DNA from 3 places in the Colwellia sp. SU-HH01172 genome. Region 3 is predicted to be linked to each of the others. Evidence: riboswitches for the same ligand, from Rfam matches in the RefSeq annotation. Region 3 holds a riboswitch; each other region holds the start of a gene.
What was found. A riboswitch is a leader RNA that binds a small molecule or an ion and turns the genes downstream of it on or off. The one in region 3 is predicted to bind cobalamin.

Region 1 (6,653 bases), on a different contig from region 3:
CGTCGTAATGTGGAATAACAACGGCACTGTTAGTTTGATTTTCTGACAAGAAGCTTTCAATACGTGCCGAGAGTCTTTCAATATCCACTAACTTGCCATTAAACTTTAGTTGACCGGTTTCTGCAATCTGCACAACTACCGTTGGCGTATTAACTTGTGAGGGATTGTTCTTCGCTTTTGGTCGATTCACTAATAAGCCTTCTTCTTTGATAAACGATGTTGTGACAATAAAGAATATTAGTAAGATAAAAACAATATCCAGCATTGGCGTCATATCCACATCGGCTTCGCGCTCTTGATGCATGTCTTTTTTACGGGCCATGTAATTTCCTTTTTATTATTTTGTTTAGCAAATGTGCATATTTACTATGTGCGAAGTTTTACGTAGTTGCAAATTTAATTTACGACACGCTTCGTATTAAGTGCTTTGCTTGAAGAGAAATATCACGATTTTAATAGTGAGGGGAGCTGTACTGAGTAGAAACGCTGACAAAAAATCCAGCCGAAGCTGGATTTTTATTTAGTGGAATTGTTTACTATTCAACAATATCCATCTCTTCAATAAGGTTGGTAGCTCCATCAACATGCTCCATTACCCAAAGCATATATTTAATATCAACATGAATAGAACGATTGAGCTTTTTGTCGTAGTCCCAGTCGCCAATAATACTTTCATATACTCCGTCGAAAACTAAGCCAACAAATTCTGCTTTATCGTTTAATGTTGGTGAGCCAGAGTTACCGCCAGTTATATCTAATGTGCCTAAAAAGTTAACAGGCACGCTGCTTAATTCTTTTTTAGCGTATTCGCCATATTGTTTATTCTTAATTAACTTTAATTGCTTTTTGGGGGCATCAAACGGTGTAACGCCGGTATCTTTTCTTACTATTCCTTCAAGGGTTGTATACGGTGTCGCCACTAAGCCATCTTGTGGCGAGTATCCCTTAACATTGCCGTATGTTACGCGTAAGGTGCTATTTGCATCTGCATACACAGGTAAGTCTTTAGAATTAAAGTAGGCAATTAATGCTTCCATGTATTTAGGACGGTATGATTGAATATTACCTGACAGCTCTTCACTAGATTCTTCAAGCTGCTTGCGCTCTGCTGATGTTGCGACAGCTAGTTGAATGAACGGATCGTTGCTGTTTTCAAAATCTTTAGTTGATTTCTTCATCCATGCAAGGCGTGTTGATTCTTCATTTAGCTTAGTCTCAGCGTACATCTTATTAAGCTTGCTTTTGAATTGTTGTTCATTAAAGCTCTTATCTAAGCCAAAAAACTTATCTAATGACTTAAGTCGTTGAGCTTGTGGTAATTTTGCATAATGCTGGAACATAGCTAGAACGATTTTTTGATCTATTTCAGCATCATAACGACGGTTAACTGCTTTCATTCCTTGCTCGAAACGCGCAAGATCACGCTCTTGATAACCACGCTTTCGCTCAATATTTGGTTTAGTATTTTCTTGTGATAAACGATATAAACGATTAGCGGTACTCAACATTTTACCGTAGTTTAAATAACCTAGAATTAAATCCCTAGCTTGTGTTTGCTGATCTTTTTTAATTAAATCGTTTAAACCTTTTAGTGCTGTGCCATATTCGTTTTTGCGTGCGCTGGTTGCGTTGATCCATGCGTCAAGCTCAGTTTCTAAAGATTTCTTACGCGCAAGTGTTGTACCTTTATTATAGCTTTCTATCATGCTGCCATAATTTTTTGCATAGTTGGCAAGGCTTGCGAGCGTACTTTCATACTTAATACGTGCATCGCTTTCTGGTGTTGAGTTTTCATGAATTAAATTAATAATTTCTTCACGATAAGCTTTTGCTTGCGGGTAGACCCAAGTAAATTGGTTTTCTACTTCTAATGCTGTGCGGTAACGATTAGTGCGGCCAGGGTAGCCTAAAACCATAATGTAATCGTTTTCGTCGACACTACTTTTGTTGACTTTTAGGTGATGCTTTGGCTCGTATGGAACATTATCTTCACTGTAATCCGCTGGTTGGCCATCTTTACCAACATACGCTCTGTAAAAGCCATAATCTCCGGTATGACGTGGCCACATCCAGTTATCAATATCGCCACCGTATTTTCCAACACTGCTTGCTGGAGCATGAACTAAACGGACATCGCGAATTGTCAGCTGTTTGAATAAATAATACTCTAGTCCACCATGGAAATTAACTACACTACAGCGGTATTTGCTGTCGTTTTCACATTCCGCAACCAATGACTTTGAGCTTTTATCGATGCTTTTAAAGCGATCAGCGCCAGACATGCTTTCATTTAAGCCAGCGTTGATAACATCAGTTACTGGGGTTATTTCTTCTGTTACATAAATACGGCTGCCTGGTGTTGCAGGTAATTCTTCTTTGAAAGATTTTGCTAAAAAGCCATTTTTAAGTAAGTTGTTTTCTTCTGTTGAGTTGTATTGAATCGAACCATATACACAGTGGTGGTTTGTTGCTACTAGGCCCTTGTCTGAGACAAATGAGGCCGTACAGCCACCTAAACTCACAATTGCTCCCATAGGGAAGCTTGTTAAATTTGTTAGGCTATTTGGGTCAAGTTTCAAGCCAGCATCGACTAGTTGGTTAGCAATGCTTGGCAATTGATGTGGTTGCCACATGCCCTCATCAGCAAGTGTGGCCGTTGAGGCCAACGCAAAGCATAGCGAAGCGAATTTTTTCATTTTTTATTCTCAAAGGGTAAAGTTTAAATCATTTGGAATTTTGCTTTATCACTTGAGCTTAGTCAAAAAATCTCCCAATTTATTTGTTCTATAACAAAGCGCTATTGTAGACTGTGCGAAAATCTTCGTAGTAGCTTAATATGCGGTCGAAGGGGGTGATATTTCGAACATTATTGAACTAAAGCCTAATTTTAATTGAAAAATTAATCCATAATACTTGTTGAATAGCTGTAGTTTAGATATTCTAAATTGATTAGGTAACAAAATGTTTACATTTCCTTTTGTTATTATCTAAATATTTGTGGCCAATAATAAAAATAAAGCGATTCTTGAGGAGGTTATGTGCTTATTAAAGATAATTTTGATGAGGCATTAAAGATCAGTGAATCAACCAATGAATTTTTAACTCATTATCAAATACCACCTAGCCCAGTAAATTATTCGGTTGTCTACTTACACGTTAGTAAGCGTAATGAAAAGTTAAGCGCCGAATTAGATCGGCATGTGCAAACATATCAAGAAGTCGATCTAACTTTTATGGAAGGTTTATTCGAAAAGTATATTTCAAATTCTCATGCTATAGATAAACAAATACTGGACCCGATAGAAAAATCGTTAACATCAACATTAGCGAAAATTAATTCTCAAGTCGATAGTGATAAAGTTGTTGCATCAAACCTTAAAAAGGCTGAAAGAGCACTTTCCAAGCACGAATATCATAAATCGATGCAAAATATTGTTACCTTTTTAATGAGTAGCATTACCGCGTCTCAGCAACAGCATAGTGACTTATCATTAGAGTTAACGCATGCTTGCGGTGAAGTGAGCTTTTTAAAAGCTAAGTTGGAAGCCGCAAGGCATGAGGCCATTGTGGATTCTTTAACAGGGTTGTTTAATCGCCGTGGTTGCGATGTTAAATTACAAGAATTAGATATTGAACAGGTGCATTCATCTTTAGCGATAGATATTGATCACTTCAAAAATATTAATGATCAATTTGGCCATTTCATTGGTGATAAAGTTATTCAGCGAATTGCAAAAGTAATAAAAACAAGTATTTCTGATCAAGATATTGCGGTTAGATTTGGTGGCGAGGAGTTTGTGGTGGTTATGGTGAATAAAACTATGACGCAAGCTCATGAAATTGCCGAAAAAATACGTTTAGCCATAGCTGAATTGAAATTAATGCAACGAGACTCTAAAGCGTATTTACCAAAAATATCGGTTTCAATTGGTGTTGCTCAACGACAAGATGAACTTAATTGGATGGCATTATTTGAACAAGCCGATACTGCACTGTATCAGGCAAAAAACAGTGGTAGAAATAAAAGCGTTTGTCTATAAAACGCTTTTAGTTGATGCTATAGCTAAGCAGAAGTAGGCTTTAATTCTTATTAATAAAGGATTGTGGAAATGATTGATCTGCCTGTAATTGGTTAATCAGCTCGTTTTCTTCACTGTTACTAGCCTCTTGTCCCCATGAATTAAAACTGACGAGTTCGTCGATAGCTCTACGTGGTAACCAATTTGCCGTTTCAAGCTCCGGCCTTTCGTGAAAATGACTAACATACCCTAAGCACAAATAAGCAATAGGAACGACGTGCTCAGGTAATGAAAGGATGTTCTTTAACGCATCATGATGCAAAATTGACACCCAACCAACACCGATACCTTCTGTGCGTGCAGCCAACCAAAAATTTTGTACCGCACATACTGAGCTATATAGGTCCATTTCTTTCATATGTGTTCGGCCAATAACGGCTTTACCTGTGCGTTTACGATCGCAAGTTATACAAATGTTTATTGGAGATTCAATAATTCCTTCAAGCTTTAAGTTTTTGTATTTATCTTGCTTGTCAGCGGCAAACATTGTTTGTGCCTCTTGATGGGCAAGGGTGAAGTCTTGATGGATTTTCTTTTTAACGTCCGGTGATTGAATAACGATAAAATTCCAAGGTTGCATAAATCCTACTGATGGTGCGTGATGTGCAGCATAAAGTAGACGGCTTAACACTTGCTTAGGGATCGCTTTAGGTAGAAATTGTCCGCGAACATCACGGCGATTGAAAATGGCTTTATATAAACCGTGCTGTTCTTGTTCACTTAAACCGTGCTGATGTTGAGACTGAAATGGTTGCTCTTGAGCTGTACTCGTGTTTTTGAAATCCAAAGTATTCCCCTTAATGGATTTAGAAGCGATCGGCCTTTCGCTTTATTTGTATTTCTAGGCAGGTCTTCTGACTAAGACAAGGTTTATATTCAGCTATTGTGATATAAACAATATTCGAAACCTTCCCAGCAAGACTACCAGTGGTTATATTCGAACTCATATGTCATTACAGCGTTGGGCACGTATTGGAGTTACACCAATTTCCCTATTCTCTTGGTCTCTACAAAATAAAAAGTAAAGCGGCAAGCACCTAAAAATAATTTCGTCGGCACTATAGCATTGAGTATTGAAATTGAAAAACGCTATATTAAATCAACTTAATTAAAATCAATTATTGTCTCTGGAAGATGTGAAAAGGGGGGAAGGGGTTATAAATAAAAAAAGGGAAAGCACAATGAAGTACCTTCCCTAAATAAACACTAGTTGGGTTTTAGTTTAACCTACGGGTTATATGTTACGTCTAAACTAACACCGCTTGCTGCTGAGTATCCATAGATACCTATGTGCCATGTATCAGCTGTTGGGTTAGTGAATGAACATGATTCGGTATTACCACTTTCATATGGACGACAGTCATAAGTAGATGATGTTGGTTGTGCACCACGACGAATGTACATGTCTGCATCACCTGTACCACCACTCATATTGAAATCAAGAGTCGCCATGCCTGCTGGTACATCAATGGTGTAGTATGTCCAAGCACGACGTGCAACACTGATATCAGTTACTGAAGCACTGCCACCTGTAGCACCGCCACCGCCAGTAGAACCTTCAGTGAAACTACCTGTTAGGCTAACACCCGTAAAGGCAGAGTAACCAATAACTTTCACATGGTAAGTGCCAGCTTGTGCCGTTGCAATTGGACATGACTCTGAGTTACCACCAGCATATGGACGACAGTCATAACTAGACGTTGTTGGTGCTGAACCAAATTTCACGTAAAGATCTGCATCACCTGTGCCGCCAGACATATCAAAACTTAAGCCAGTAGCACCTGCAGGTACTTCCATAGTAAAGCTTAATTCTTCTGATTTAGCGCCGGCTAAATTTGTTTTAGCTACGCCATTTTCTAGTACGTCGCCACCAGTAGGAGGTGTTGTTGTCGTACAACTTGCTGCTAACGCGTCTGACGCTGCTTTTGCTTGTACTAAACCGTAACCTGTTTTGTCATCACGACCCGCAACATCTAAATCAATCGCTGTTGCTTTTAATGCATCACGTACTTGTGTTGCTGTACAGTCAGGGTTGTTGCTCCAAACTAACGCCGCAACGCCAGTAACGTGAGGAGTCGCCATCGAAGTACCATTGTAATAAGCGTAATCTTGGTCGCCGACAACATTTAAGTTAGCATTCGTACCTAGTTGTCCCATCAATTGCAAACCTAACTCACGGTTTACAGAAACTGTTGGCACTGTTACGTCAGAGTTAGCATCAACTAGAAATGGATTTTGTAGGCCTGGACGAGCGCTATTACTATAAACGATAACACCCGAAGCTCCTGCGTCAGCACAAGCTTTCGCTGGGTTTATTTCAGGATAATTACTACCTATTTGGTTATCGTTACGTTCAGCTAAACAAATGTTACCTGATACGTTTGAACAGCTGTAGCTGCTACCTGAAAGAGTACAAGCGGCTAATACGCCATTTGCTGAACTATTTACGTTACTTACGGTAAAGCTGCCACCACTTTGAATGTAATGAGTTTGTGGTACAACTTCATCATTACCATAAGTTGTTGAACCTAAAGTGATGTAACCTAAACGACCATCGCCAGCAACAGTCGATAG
Region 2 (6,653 bases), on a different contig from region 3:
AAGTATTTATCAGTATCAACCCCATTCACTTGGGTCGCTACCGATGAGAACGACAAAACTGATGTTAACAACGCAATAATGACGCTGCGACTTTTTAGTTTCTTCGTTTGAAAAACTGACTGAAGAAGAGTTAAAAATAGAGTACAATTTTTACAAGATTTCATAATAATTCAATCAAATAACTTACAAACATTATCTTGTTATAGCTCACTTGCTGTTGTTGGTAAATTCGAATATTATTTCACTTATCATCGAAAAAAACTGACGATAAAATTATGAGTCCACTGAATTATAACCATCTTTTCTATTTCTATATCGTCGCTACCGAAGGGACAATCTCTAAAGCAAGCGCAAGATTAAATCTGACCTCGCAAACGATAAGCGGTCAAATAACCAGCTTTGAAGCGCAAATAGGCGTCAAATTATTTGAACGAAAAGGAAAGAAATTAACACTTTCAGAGATGGGGGTTCTGATATACAGCTATGCCGAAGAAATTTTTCAGCTCGGTGATGAAGTAAAGAATATCTTAAAAAGGCGGCAACCTAGTCTATGGCATACCTTCACGGTCGGCATAACCGAAGTTGTACCTAAAGTACTCGCACACGAATTACTGTCACCTGTTCTAAAAATGAATGAACCTGTTCGATTGATATGTCTTGAAGGCGATCAGGATCATTTATTGGCAGATTTATCGGTTAACAAAATTGATTGTATTTTAACCGATCAGCCACTTCAGTTAGGTAGTCATGTTAAAGCATATAATCATCTACTCATTGAAAGTGGTTATAGCTTTTTTGCAGCTGAAACCTTATTGGAAAGTAGCAATGAAGTGTTCCCTAAAAATTTATCCGATTTTCCTTGGCTTATGCAGAGCAAAAAATCAGCGGTGAGAACTCGTTTATCGTCATGGTTAGAAAAGCAAAATATTGTGCCAAATATTGTCGCAGAATTTGATGATAGTGCGTTAATGAAATCTTTTGGACAGACAGGTTTCGGTGTTTTTAGTAGCCCGACTCTTATCGAAGACTACGTTGCAGATAAATATGATGTTAAAATCATAGGTCGCACTGAAGAGTTTAAAGAGCCGTATTATATTATTTCTCCGGAGCGGAGATTAAAGCATCCGGCGATTGTTGAAATTGTTAATGCGGTGAAAGTGTAATGGCGGTGTCAATTTCCTCATCCAACTACAGATGCTTCGATTGAAATAAATAACCTAAAAATCTTCGATTGTTGCGGCTAACAAAAACTCAAAAGTAGCCTGCTTAAATACAGGGTTAGCTCGCTGCTATTTTTTACTGCTATTTTTGCTGGTAATAGCTTCGACTTTGTTCAGCTTTTTGGCATAAATCAGTAAGGGCGCCCAAGCTGCGAGTTGTCATTCGGTGTACGACATCAGCATCAAGTTTGATAATTTGTTGATGTTTAACCGCCGATATTACTGGCCATTTTTGCCAAGGATAACCTTCTTTATCCGCTTGATTTTCAGATAAGGGTTGAATAATGATATCAAGGTCGAGTTGTAAAATTTGTTCAATATTCACTTGCGGGTAACGCGCTTGTGCTTGAAAAAACGGATTTTTAATACCGCAAACATCGAGAAATTGTTGTGGCCAACTGTCCTTGGCAATGGTGGTTAATGGTCTTGACCATACTTCATAAAAGGCTGTAAGTGGCGGCTGATTTTGATATTGAGTTTTAATTGTTTCTAGCTCATTCAGAAACTTAGTGGCAACTGCTTGACCTTGGGCTTTATGGCCTGATAGCTCACCAAATAAGCGTAGCTCTTTTGCAACATCATCAAAACTATTGGGTTGTGAGTACACCACGTTAAAGCCTAACTGTTTGATACGCGCCAAATCATCGCTGGGGTTGCCACTCTTCCATGCAATAATGAGATCAGGTTGAAGCTCGATAACACGTTCAATTTGTATCCGTAACGAGCTACCAATACGAGGAATGGCGTTGGCAGCTTGTGGATAATCTGAGTGCTCTGTCGTCGCAATAATTTGCTCACCGGCACCAACATCAAAAAGCATTTCGACGATATGTGGCGCTAGTGCAATGATGCGCGGTTTAGCAGAGCCATTTTCTTGTATGCTATTGGCGTTAGTGGTAAACGCTAAGCCCAATAGCGCAATGAGCATGTAGTGACTAAGTTTCATTATTATTCCAGTTTGTTACGGGCGTTGAACCTGATTTTTTGTCGCGAGAGCAAGTTACCAGTCGATACCTTTTTGTGCTTTGATGCCATTGTCAAAGGCATGCTTAGTGGGTTGTACTTCGCTCACGGTATCAGCAAGCTCAATAATACTGCGGTGACATGCTCGACCTGTGATGATGACATGCTGCATGGCGGGGCGGTTAACAATCGCTTCAATCACTTCATCTAAGTCTAAGTATTTGTAAGACAGCATATAAGTTAGCTCATCAAGTAAAATTACATCGACACTATCATCTTTTAGTAAGCGCTTTGCTTCAGCCCAAACTTTAGTCGCTGCCGCAATATCTTTAGATTTATCTTGGGTATTCCAGGTAAAGCCAGTTGCCATAACATGAAACTCAACGCCGTTCTTTTCTAATAAGTTACGTTCGCCACATGCCCAGTCACCTTTAATGAATTGCAATGCTGCAGCAGTATAACCATGGCCAACCGCACGAGTTAAGGTACCAAAACCTGAGGTTGACTTGCCTTTGCCGTTGCCGGTAATAACAATTAATAAACCACGTTCTTCTTGAGCGGCGTCAATTCGAGCATCAACTTTTTCTTTGACGCGTTGCATACGTTCTTGATGTTTTTGATTTTTATCTGCATCTGTTGTCATAATTTTTATCCTGTTTTACGAGTGCGATACATGATCGCTAAAAAGAAAATACTGCCGATGGCGGAAGTAATAATACCAATAGGGATCTCAACATTACTCAAGGCGCTGCGAGCTAATACATCAACCCAAACTAAAAAGCAGCCACCGACCAATGCTGAGCCAAATATCAGTGGCATAGTTGTCACGCCAACGAGTTGCCTAACAATATGCGGGATCATTAAGCCGACAAAGCCAATACCACCGCAATAGGCAACAATGGTAGCGGTAATTGCTGCACATAAGGCAAGTAAAATAATACGTAATTTATCAACGTTAACACCAAGACTTGCGGCGCTTTCATCCCCAAGTAGTAGTGCATCTATTTGCCGATGAAGGGCGAAGATTGTTATTAACGTGATGATGACCATAGCGCTGATCAAGTAAAAGTGGAACATTTCCACCCGAGTTAAACTGCCCATTAACCAAAAAATAACGCGATTGGTGGCAAATGGATCTCCTAAATAAAGCAGAAAATGGCTAATAGAGCCGAGCATAAAAGATACGGCAACGCCAGTTAACAGTAAATGATTCATGTTGCGCAACAGGGTTGCAATACCAAAAACAAAAATAACGGAAAATAGTGCGCCAAGAAATGCCGCTAATGGTAGCGCCAACATTTGCTCTTCACTAAGCACTAAAGTGGCTATAGTGGCTCCCAACCCAGCACCAGAAATTATGCCAAATAAATAGGGGTCGGCAAGCGGATTACGAGTAACATTTTGTAGTATTGCCCCTGCACAAGCTAGCCCCATACCTGCGACTAAACCAACCAGTACCCGAGGAATTCTCACTTGCCAAATTACCATATCATGCATGGGTGATGCGCAACTGCTGAGCACACACTGTAAAATGTTTGTGCTGGTTATTTCTGCCGGCCCAAAGGTAATGGCGGCAACGATAGAACAAAAGGTAATGGCTATTAAGCAGCTAAAAACCCAGACGGTTTTACCTTTAAATGCTGTTAATAATCTCATTTAAGTTCACCTAACTTTTTGTTATTTGAACTGTTAGGCATAACATTGAATCTTGATGTTTGTTCGGCCCAATGTGCTGTGTTTTCGGGATAAAAGTAAATACGTGGAAAACCGCAATGTTTGGCATCTTCTCGATAACAAGGTAAACCAAAAACCTTACTTAATACACTTGGGTTCAGTGCCTGATCTATTTGGCTATCTAAGACTAATTTTCCTTGGTCTAATATCAATAATCTATTGCAGTATTGCGCCGCTAAGTTAATGTCATGTATGGTCATAATCACCGTAATGTTGAGAGCTTTAACCAGTTGCAATACTTGATGTTGATAAAAAATATCTAAATGATTAGTTGGTTCGTCAAGTATTAATATTTTAGCTTTTTGCACTAAAGCTTTTGCGATTAGTACTCGTTGTTGCTCACCACCAGACAAGGTATTAAAAAACTTATTTTTACTCTTGGTTAAACCTACTTTTTCTAAGGCTAGTAATATTTCTTTTTTATCTACGTCAGTATCACGGGCAAACAATGTTTTGTAGGGTAAGAGCCCCATTCTAACGACGTCGTAAACTTTTAAATCAAATATTGGCGGTGATTTTTGTACAACTAGAGAAAATATTTGTGCGAGCTCTTTTGGCTTATACTCATGTAGGCTCTTATTCTTAAGCTTTATATTGCCATGCCAGTTTTTATATTGATTGAGCAAGCACTTTAATAAAGAAGTTTTGCCGGCGCCGTTAGGGCCAATAATGCCAATAATATCGCCTTGATTGACGGTAAATGAAACATCATCGAGGATAGTTTGCTGCTCAACTTGCCAAGAAATATTACTTACCGTTAATAAATTAGCCATGGTTAGCCGTTAACTCTAGGGTTGTGATTTGTGTTGTTAACGATGCAAGTAGCACTGACGTTAATCATCAGAAATATACTATTTACTGTTTTCATTTGCTGTCAGGCATCCGTTTTAATAACTTAATAGTGTTGAGTTATAACGTGCTGAAAATAAAAGATAAGTGACATGTGCCATAGCGGCAATAGTAACTCTCGTGTATTCCCGCACGGTGTTAATGTTTTGGTTATTGACCATCATGATACTAGGTGTCCTGACTTTTAGTGAAAAATACAAACACTATGTACAGTTGCGGGTACAGTCACGGATTCTAACCGTGTTCCCTATCATTCAACGGAGAATTTCGCATTCGAGTGTTGAAAATATCATTTAATTGTCGGTCGATTTTACGTGTATGTGCAACGCTTTACAATGAAAACCAACCCGCTAGTTGCTTGCTAGTGCAACGAAACGAAATTAAAAAGGAGCCATTAGACTCCTTTTGTTATTGATGTAATTTTATTGCTATTAGGGCAATGCTTACCAAATTTTAACGCGTTTTTCTGGTGCGATATACATAGCGTCACCTTCTTTTACGTCAAATGCACTGTAGAATTCAGGCATATTTGATAATGAGCCTAATGCGCGGAACTCGCCTGGCGAATGTGGGTCAGTCGCTACGCGGTTACGTAGTGATTTCTCGACCATTTTTCCGCGCCATACTTGTGCATAGCCCATGAAGAAACGTTGGTCGCCAGTTAAGCCTTCAATAACTTCTGCTTCTTTACCATTTAGTGATGCTTTGTAAGCTTTATAAGCAATAGTGACACCTGATAAATCACCGATGTTTTCGCCTAATGTTAAAGAGCCATTTACGTTTAAGTCATCGAATACGGCATAGTTATCGTATTGCGCAACTAAGTTATCAGCACGCACTTTAAAGGCCGCTAAATCTTCTTCAGTCCACCAGTTACGCATGTTGCCGTCAGCATCGTATTTGCTACCTTGGTCGTCAAAGCCGTGGCCCATTTCATGGCCAATAACTGCGCCAATGCCGCCGTAGTTAACTGCGTCATCTGCTGCTAAGTTGAAAAATGGCGGTTGTAAAATAGCTGCTGGGAAGACAATCTCATTTTTAGTTGGGTTGTAATAAGCATTTACGGTTTGAGGTGTCATGCCCCATTCTTGTCTATCGATTGGGCCGCCAAGCTTAGCCACTTCTTTTTGATGAGCAACAATGCCAGAACGCATTTTGTTGCCGACTAAGTCATCACTTTTAATGACAAGTTTAGAGTAATCTTCCCATTTATTTGGATAACCGATTTTAGGATCAAAGCTAGCTAATTTTACATGTGCTGCTTTTTTCGTTGCGTCAGACATCCACTCTAATTCATCGATGCTTGCGCCATATGCGCCGCGCAAGTTTTCAACAAGTTGCGTCATACGGGTTTTAGCTTCAGGTTTAAAGTGACGGCCAACATAAACTTTACCGATAACTTCACCTAAGTTGCTATTAACTACTGCAACACCACGTTTCCACATTGGACGTTGTTCTTTGCGACCACTTAATTGCTTTGAGTAAAAGTCAAAGTTTTCTTTATCTAATGCACTTGTTAGTGAACCAGCAAAGTTACTAAGGGTGTGGAAGGTTAAGTAGGTTTTCCAATCAGCCAAAGAAGTTTCTGCAAATGTTTCACCAAAACCTTTAACGAATGAAGGTTGATTAACAATCAGATCTTTCTGAGCAGCTGCACCTTGAGCTTCAAGATAAGCAGTCCAGTTAAAAGCATCTGTTACTGTGTTTAAATCGGCAACGTCAAATTTGTTGTAACGTTTTGTGCTGTCACGAGATTCAACTTTTGTCCAATGAAAACCAGCTAATTTTGTTTCAAGCGCCATAATAGTTTCTGCGGCAGCTTTGCCATCTTGTAGGCCAGCTAAGTTATACATGTTTTCAATATGTGCAACATAACCTTCGCGTAAT
Region 3 (6,653 bases):
TAGTCATTTAATTAGCGAAGTTATTGAAAAAATACTGATATTAGCACCTGAATTTTCACTTGCTATTACCCTATCGCTTGCACTTATTCTCGATAAACTACTTGGTGAAGCAAAACGTTTTCATTACTTAGTGGCTTTTGGTTACTTAGCAACAAAATTAGCAGCATTACTTAATATAAGCCAGCAAAATCCAAACGCTTCAACACAAGTTAATGCAAATCAAAACATCTTAAAAACAAAAGCTCTTGGCACAATAGCTTGGTGTTTGTTGGTGTTGCCGTTGCCGATATTATTTGTTTATTTTTTGCAGGATTTAGTTTGGTATTGGCAAGTATTTATTGACGCTATAGTGCTTTATTTAGCACTGGGGTTAGCCAGCTTAAAAGAACACGCAATGCAAATTTATCGACCGCTTAAATCAGGCGATTTAAAATCTGCACGGCATTTTACCGGCTACATTGTTAGCAGAGAAACTTCACAGCTTAACGAACAAGAAATGTCTCGAGCAACGGTTGAGTCTATGCTTGAAAATGGTCACGACGCCGTTATAGCATCGCTGGTTTACTATATTATTGGTGGAGCGCCTTTAGTCATTTTACATCGACTCGCTAATACGTTAGATGCAATGTGGGGCTATAAAAACGCGCGCTTTATCAATTTCGGCTATGCAAGTGCTCGATTGGACGATTTACTAGGATTCATTTCAGGAAAGTGCTGTACGCTTTTATATGCAATACAAGGACTGAAGCAAAGGCATTTCATTCAAGCAATCACTAATGCCTATCGACAAGGTAACCAATATAAAAGCCATAATGGTGGTTGGGTAATGGCCGCTGGTGCAACCGTAATGAACAGACAACTCGGCGGCAGTGCTCTTTATCATGGTAAAAAGGTTCACTCTGTCACTTTAGGTGAAGGCTGCGATGCCTCAGGTAATAAGGTTAGCAGTGAAGATATTCCAGCTAGTTTAAAGCTCGTCAGCCGAGCCAGTTTACTGCTACTCATTGCGGTATTCGTTTTTCAATTATTCATTTACTTGCAATAATCTTCAATAACTCTAGAAAACAAATTCAGTGCAGCAATAGGAAGAAAATGGCGTTAATTCATGGTGGACAGCTTCAACAAGTTGCAGAGCAATATAAAATTTCTGTGGCAGACTGGCTCGACTTATCAACTGGCATTGCCCCGATAAGTTACCCGATCCCTGATATTCCCTTGCGTGCTTGGCAACAACTACCACAACTAAGCCCAAAGTTAATCGCAACGGCAAAACAATATTATCAATGTTCAGAGCTTGTTATCACCAATGGCAGTCAGTCAATTATTAAAACTCTGCCTGAATTATATCGCCAGCAAAATATGGCAAGCCAAGATGTGTATTTGCCGGAACGTGGCTATAAAGAACATGCTCAAGCATGGAAAATGGCGGGTTTCACACTACATTTTTATCAAGAAACCTTGCCGGAAATAACAGAATTAAAGCCGAACAGTGTCGTTGTGATCATCAACCCGAATAATCCAACCGGGCAGTTTTTTCCTCGCGATATCATTAAACAATATCATCAACGATTAAAACAGCTTAATGGCTTATTGGTTGTCGATGAAGCCTTTATTGATGTGATGCCTAAAGAACAATCTTATTGCCCGCAAACCAGCGATGCACATTGCTTAGTGCTACGTTCATTTGGCAAATTTTTTGGTTTAGCTGGTATTCGTATTGGCTTTTTGGTGGCTGATAATTATTGGTGCCAAAAATTTAATGACTTGCTGGGGCCATGGCAAGTGAATGGTCCTGCGCAAATTATCGCAGAAAAAGCCCTAGCTGATCATACCTGGCATAACCAGCAACGCGACAAATTACATACCTTACGTGAACAACAAGAAGCGTTATTGTGGCAGGTATTTACCTCAAAATTAGTCAGTAATATTCACGGCTGTGATTTATTTCTCACCTTGAGCTTTCATCAAACAGATAATGCAAAAAAACTCTATCATTTGCTGTGTAAGCAAGGTGTTTATTGTCGACTTTCTGATGAACAAGACACTCTAAGGTTTGGTATTGCTCTAGAGCCTGAAATGGCCAGACTTAAAGCAACATGTATCAATGCGCTGACACAGTTAAGCTCACACAGTTAAGTTAACCCAATTCAGCTAAGTAGTATTCTAAAGTAACTCGAAAAAAATAAAGGCACCGAATTTGGTGCCTTTTTAACGAGTAAAAAATTATCAACTAGTTTTGGTAAGTGATACCAAAATAAGCAACACGTTCTTGAGTAAAGTAAGCACTTGAAGTTTGGTAATTTTCATTAAATGCGTTATTCACTTTTGCTTGAATTTTTACATTATCCGAAACAGGGTAGCTAACGCCTAAGTTCACCAATGAATAGCTATCAAGCTTCACAACTGCGCCGCCAAAAAGGTAGTCATAACGCTTACCTTTATATTGAACTTCAGCGTATAAGTCCGCGTTACCAAGTGATGTATCAAATTGATAGCTAACGTGCTCTTTTGCACGACGACCTAATTGCTTACCTGTTGATGCATCTTCAGCTTCAATATAACTAACATTAAACTGATGTACGCCACCAAAGCCTTGATAATTTGCACCAATTTCAGCACCTTTAATTTCTACATCGTCAACATTTATAGGAGTTACATTATTATCTGCATCAGTACCACTCCAATCAATTAAGTCTTCAATATCTGTTTGGTAAAGGTTAAAGGCAACTGATAATGCATTGAATTGACTTTTAACACTAAACTCATAACTTGCTGAAGTTTCAGACACGAGATCTTTGTTGCCAATATAACCCCAATTTAATGGGTAATATAAGTCGTTGAAAGTAGGAGCTTTAAAACCAGTTCCTGCAGAAAAACTTACTTGTGTGCTTTCTGTTACTTGGTAACCAACGCTGGTGTTGAAAGTAGTTTCAGAGTCAATACCTTCAACATCATCATAACGTGCAGCTAATTCATAAGATAACTTGCCTTCACTATACATTGCATGAGCAAAGACGCCGGTAGTATCACGTTCTTTTTCGTCGTACTCATTACTACCTTTAAGCTCTTCTTGAATTAAATCTGCACCCAAGTTCAATAACCATTGCGAAGAAAACTCACTACTATTTAATAGGGAATACTGGTTACGACGAGTATCATATTGCGTACCTTCACTTTTACTCGTGCCATTGCCATGAGCTATGTTAGAAGTGCGACTTTGACTAACACTAAATTGTGTGATGTTATTAATATTATTAACTTGCCAATTATAGTTAGCACCTAATTGCCAAACATGGTTATTAATTTCACTTTCATTGGCGCCAAACGAGCTATCATACTCAGTATCGCCTTGATCTAATTGCGCCAACCAATTTAAGCTTAATGCCTTGTTGATTTGTTGCTGACCATTAATAGCAAATGAATCAAAACTATAACCATCGTCATCAGTTTCTGAATCATCTTTAGCGTCAAAGCCATCACTTTCTTCATGCTCAACACTTAGACTAGTAAAACCATCACCATGCTCAATACCTATACCACCATTAAGCATACTGTAGCCTTCGCTACCAACATTGGCGCTAACAAAATGCTCACCGCTATTTAGTTTACGCGTAAAGATTTGGATAACACCACCAATAGCATCAGAACCCCATAATGCCGCACGAGGCCCCTTAACAATTTCAATACGCTCAATAAGTTCTGGGGCAATATTTTGCACATTGGTAGAACCTAAACTTGCAGAGCTAATGCGAACACCATTTAGTAAAACAAGGGTATGACCAGAATTAGCACCACGCATATAAACTGATGAGCTTTGACCTCGACCACCAGATGTTGAAATATCAAGACCAGCAACAGTTGATAACATATCTAATACTGATTTAGGCTGAATACGGTCGATATCAGCACGAGTAATCACAACTTGGCTCGCTAGTGAGTCTTCAATATTCATTGGAGTACGTGATGCTGTAACTGAAATAATTTCCATGTCGTCAGCAGTTTCATCAGCGTTCGCTGAAGCGATAAAAGATGTCGACATAGCACCGGCAATTGCCAATGATAAAAATGATTTTTTGAAAAAGTTATTTTGCTTAATGTTCATATGACCTCATTAACGATGCCCACCGCACCATATTTATTACTGCATAAACGCAGTGTGAATTAAGTAAATTCAAGTGCTCGGACTTATATAACGAAGATTTACTTACGTTATAATTACCGTTGCGGGGGCAGTGAAGGTTTCTCACCTTCTTCCCTCGAACTTACTATGTTAAACAGTAACTAAGATATTTAGTTACTGTCGCTTATTTAAATTTTTTTCATTGCTAAATCGAATACTTCGACTCGCTAGTTTTATTGCTGTTAGCAACAACAACTTCAAAATGAAGACTTAACCATTATCGCTTGGCGTATCGACACCTTGTGCAATAATGCTTTGAATTTTTTCCATATCTAAATGCTGCTGACAGATATCAGCCAAGCGCTCTAACTGCACTTCTCTATGCTGATTAATATCGATAACGGGTTGTACTAAATCATTAATACCTAACCAATTCAGCACCGCTTGTGTTGGTTCAGGGCAGTCGAAAAAACCATGTAAATATGTGGCGATAATTTGCTTATCATCAGAAATACAGCCGTCAGGTGTATATTGCTTTTTGCCTAAACCATCACTTTCAATATGTAGTAGTGGTTTAGATAACGCTGGCCCTGTTGAAACACCACAGTGAATTTCATAACCTGTTAACTGACAAGTTTCACCATTTAAACTCATACTCGCACTTACCTGCGTTAAGGTTTTTTCTCGCGTTAAGGTGGTGTTGAAATTCAATAAGCCTAAGCCTGATACTTGTTCAACATGTGATTCAATATGCTCAGGGTCAAATATTTGTTTACCCAACATTTGGTAGCCACCACAAATCCCCATGACCTTGCCGCCATAACGAAGATGTTGTTCAATTTCTTGCTGCCAACCTTGTTGCTTTAAAAAAGTTAAATCAGAAGTGACATTTTTACTGCCTGGAATAATAATTAAATCAGCGCCCTGTAACGACTGACCAATGCGAATGTATTGCAAGTCAATATTGGGCTGTAAACGTAATGGGTCAAAATCGGTATGGTTGCTCATATGTGGCAGCAAAGGTACAAAAATTTTAACCTTAGCTTGTGTGACTTTATTATCTAGCGCGACGGCATCTTCGGCATCTAACGCTAAGTCATGTAAATAAGGCAACACGCCTAATACAGGTTTCCCTGTGCGCTGTTCAAGCCAATCTAAGCCAGATTCTAATAACTTTATATCACCACGAAAACGGTTGATGATAAAACCTTTAACTCTTGCTTGTTCTGATTCCGACAATAATTCAAGCGTCCCCACCAAATGGGCAAATACGCCACCACGGTCAATATCTGCCACCAATAAAACCGGGCAATCTACTTTTTCGGCATAGCCCATGTTGGCAATATCATGAGCACGCAAGTTAATTTCTGCGGGGCTACCTGCTCCTTCAACTAACAGCACATCATGATCATTTGCCAAGCGCTGATGTGACTCAACCACCGCTTGCATCGCGAATTTTTTATAGTCGTGGTATTTACCCGCTTCCATGTTCGATAACGCTTTACCGTGCACAATTACTTGCGCGCCGGTATCACTGTTAGGTTTTAGCAAAATAGGGTTAAAATCAACGCGCGCTTCTACTTTTGCTGCAATCGCTTGTAATGCTTGTGCTCGGCCAATTTCACCGCCGTCTTTCGTTACTGCACTATTTAATGCCATATTTTGTGGTTTAAATGGCGCAACATTCACACCAGCATTAACTAATACTCGACATAGCCCGGCAACTAAGGTACTTTTTCCGGCGTCTGACGTTGTGCCTTGCACCATCAATGTTTTCACGATTTATCCTTGGTAGCGACAGGCGCTTTTAGTGATAAAGGCAAACCTGCCATCACAAATTCAACATTATCAGCAACTTTGGCAATGGCCTGATGTAACCAACCGGCTTGATCAACAAACTGGCGTGAAAGTTCACCCATCGGCACTATGCCGTGACCGACTTCGTTACTAACTAAGATAATTTCAACTCGCTGTTTTTTATTACTAGAGCGCAGTTTTATGCTTTCTAATTGTGCTAAAAATTGCTGTTTTTCTTGTTGCCAATAATCAAGATTACATTCTGAGGTATGACCCGCTTCAACATTGGGCTTACATAAACTATTACTGAGCCACAGTGTTAAACAATCAACCAATATACAGATATCTTGCTGACTATTTTCAATAACTGATGCTATGGTTTTGCCTAGCAATAATGGCGACTCTACTAGTTGCCAATGTTCAGGACGCTCAGCTTGATGTTGCGCAATGCGTTGCTGCATTTCACTATCAAAGGCTTGTGCGGTTGCGATATAAGTTACTGGTAGGTTTGATGACTTAGCATAACTTTCAGCCAATGAACTTTTACCAGAACGAGCGCCGCCTAAAATAAGCTGTATCTTATTCATTAACTCGCCCCTGTTAGCGACAATAAAGCAATATAAACAACGACTTCTGAAAGCTGCTGCGCTGCGCCTAAACAATCTCCGGTGTAGCCGCCTAGTTGTTTAGTGAACCAGAGTTTTAAACACCAGCGAGTAATGAGCAAAATAGCCAC

Region 1: linked by a shared signal. The riboswitch ahead of bluB (5,6-dimethylbenzimidazole synthase) and the one ahead of AC27JP_RS17170 (TonB-dependent receptor domain-containing protein) in region 3 are both predicted to bind cobalamin.
Region 2: linked by a shared signal. The riboswitch ahead of AC27JP_RS00300 (ABC transporter ATP-binding protein) and the one ahead of AC27JP_RS17170 (TonB-dependent receptor domain-containing protein) in region 3 are both predicted to bind cobalamin.

What each region holds. Positions count from the first base shown of each region.
Region 1 covers NZ_BAAJMB010000004.1:413-7,065, forward strand. The annotation lists gene AC27JP_RS11610 (ExbD/TolR family protein) at 1-322, opposite strand, end outside; gene AC27JP_RS11615 (S46 family peptidase) at 537-2,696, opposite strand; gene AC27JP_RS11620 (GGDEF domain-containing protein) at 3,039-4,040, shown strand; gene bluB (5,6-dimethylbenzimidazole synthase) at 4,081-4,866, opposite strand; cobalamin riboswitch at 4,907-5,135, opposite strand; gene AC27JP_RS11630 (S8 family serine peptidase) at 5,307-6,653, opposite strand, start outside.
Region 2 covers NZ_BAAJMB010000001.1:64,865-71,517, reverse strand. The annotation lists gene AC27JP_RS00325 (hypothetical protein) at 1-164, opposite strand, end outside; gene nhaR (transcriptional activator NhaR) at 276-1,163, shown strand; gene AC27JP_RS00315 (cobalamin-binding protein) at 1,303-2,166, opposite strand; gene cobO (cob(I)yrinic acid a,c-diamide adenosyltransferase) at 2,221-2,826, opposite strand; gene AC27JP_RS00305 (FecCD family ABC transporter permease) at 2,832-3,839, opposite strand; gene AC27JP_RS00300 (ABC transporter ATP-binding protein) at 3,836-4,690, opposite strand; cobalamin riboswitch at 4,922-5,067, opposite strand; gene AC27JP_RS00295 (M13 family metallopeptidase) at 5,210-6,653, opposite strand, start outside.
Region 3 covers NZ_BAAJMB010000007.1:188,925-195,577, reverse strand. The annotation lists gene AC27JP_RS17180 (cobalamin biosynthesis protein CobD/CbiB) at 1-1,045, shown strand, start outside; gene cobD (threonine-phosphate decarboxylase CobD) at 1,093-2,136, shown strand; gene AC27JP_RS17170 (TonB-dependent receptor domain-containing protein) at 2,231-4,102, opposite strand; cobalamin riboswitch at 4,154-4,307, opposite strand; gene AC27JP_RS17165 (cobyric acid synthase) at 4,391-5,899, opposite strand; gene cobU (bifunctional adenosylcobinamide kinase/adenosylcobinamide-phosphate guanylyltransferase) at 5,896-6,504, opposite strand; gene AC27JP_RS17155 (adenosylcobinamide-GDP ribazoletransferase) at 6,504-6,653, opposite strand, start outside.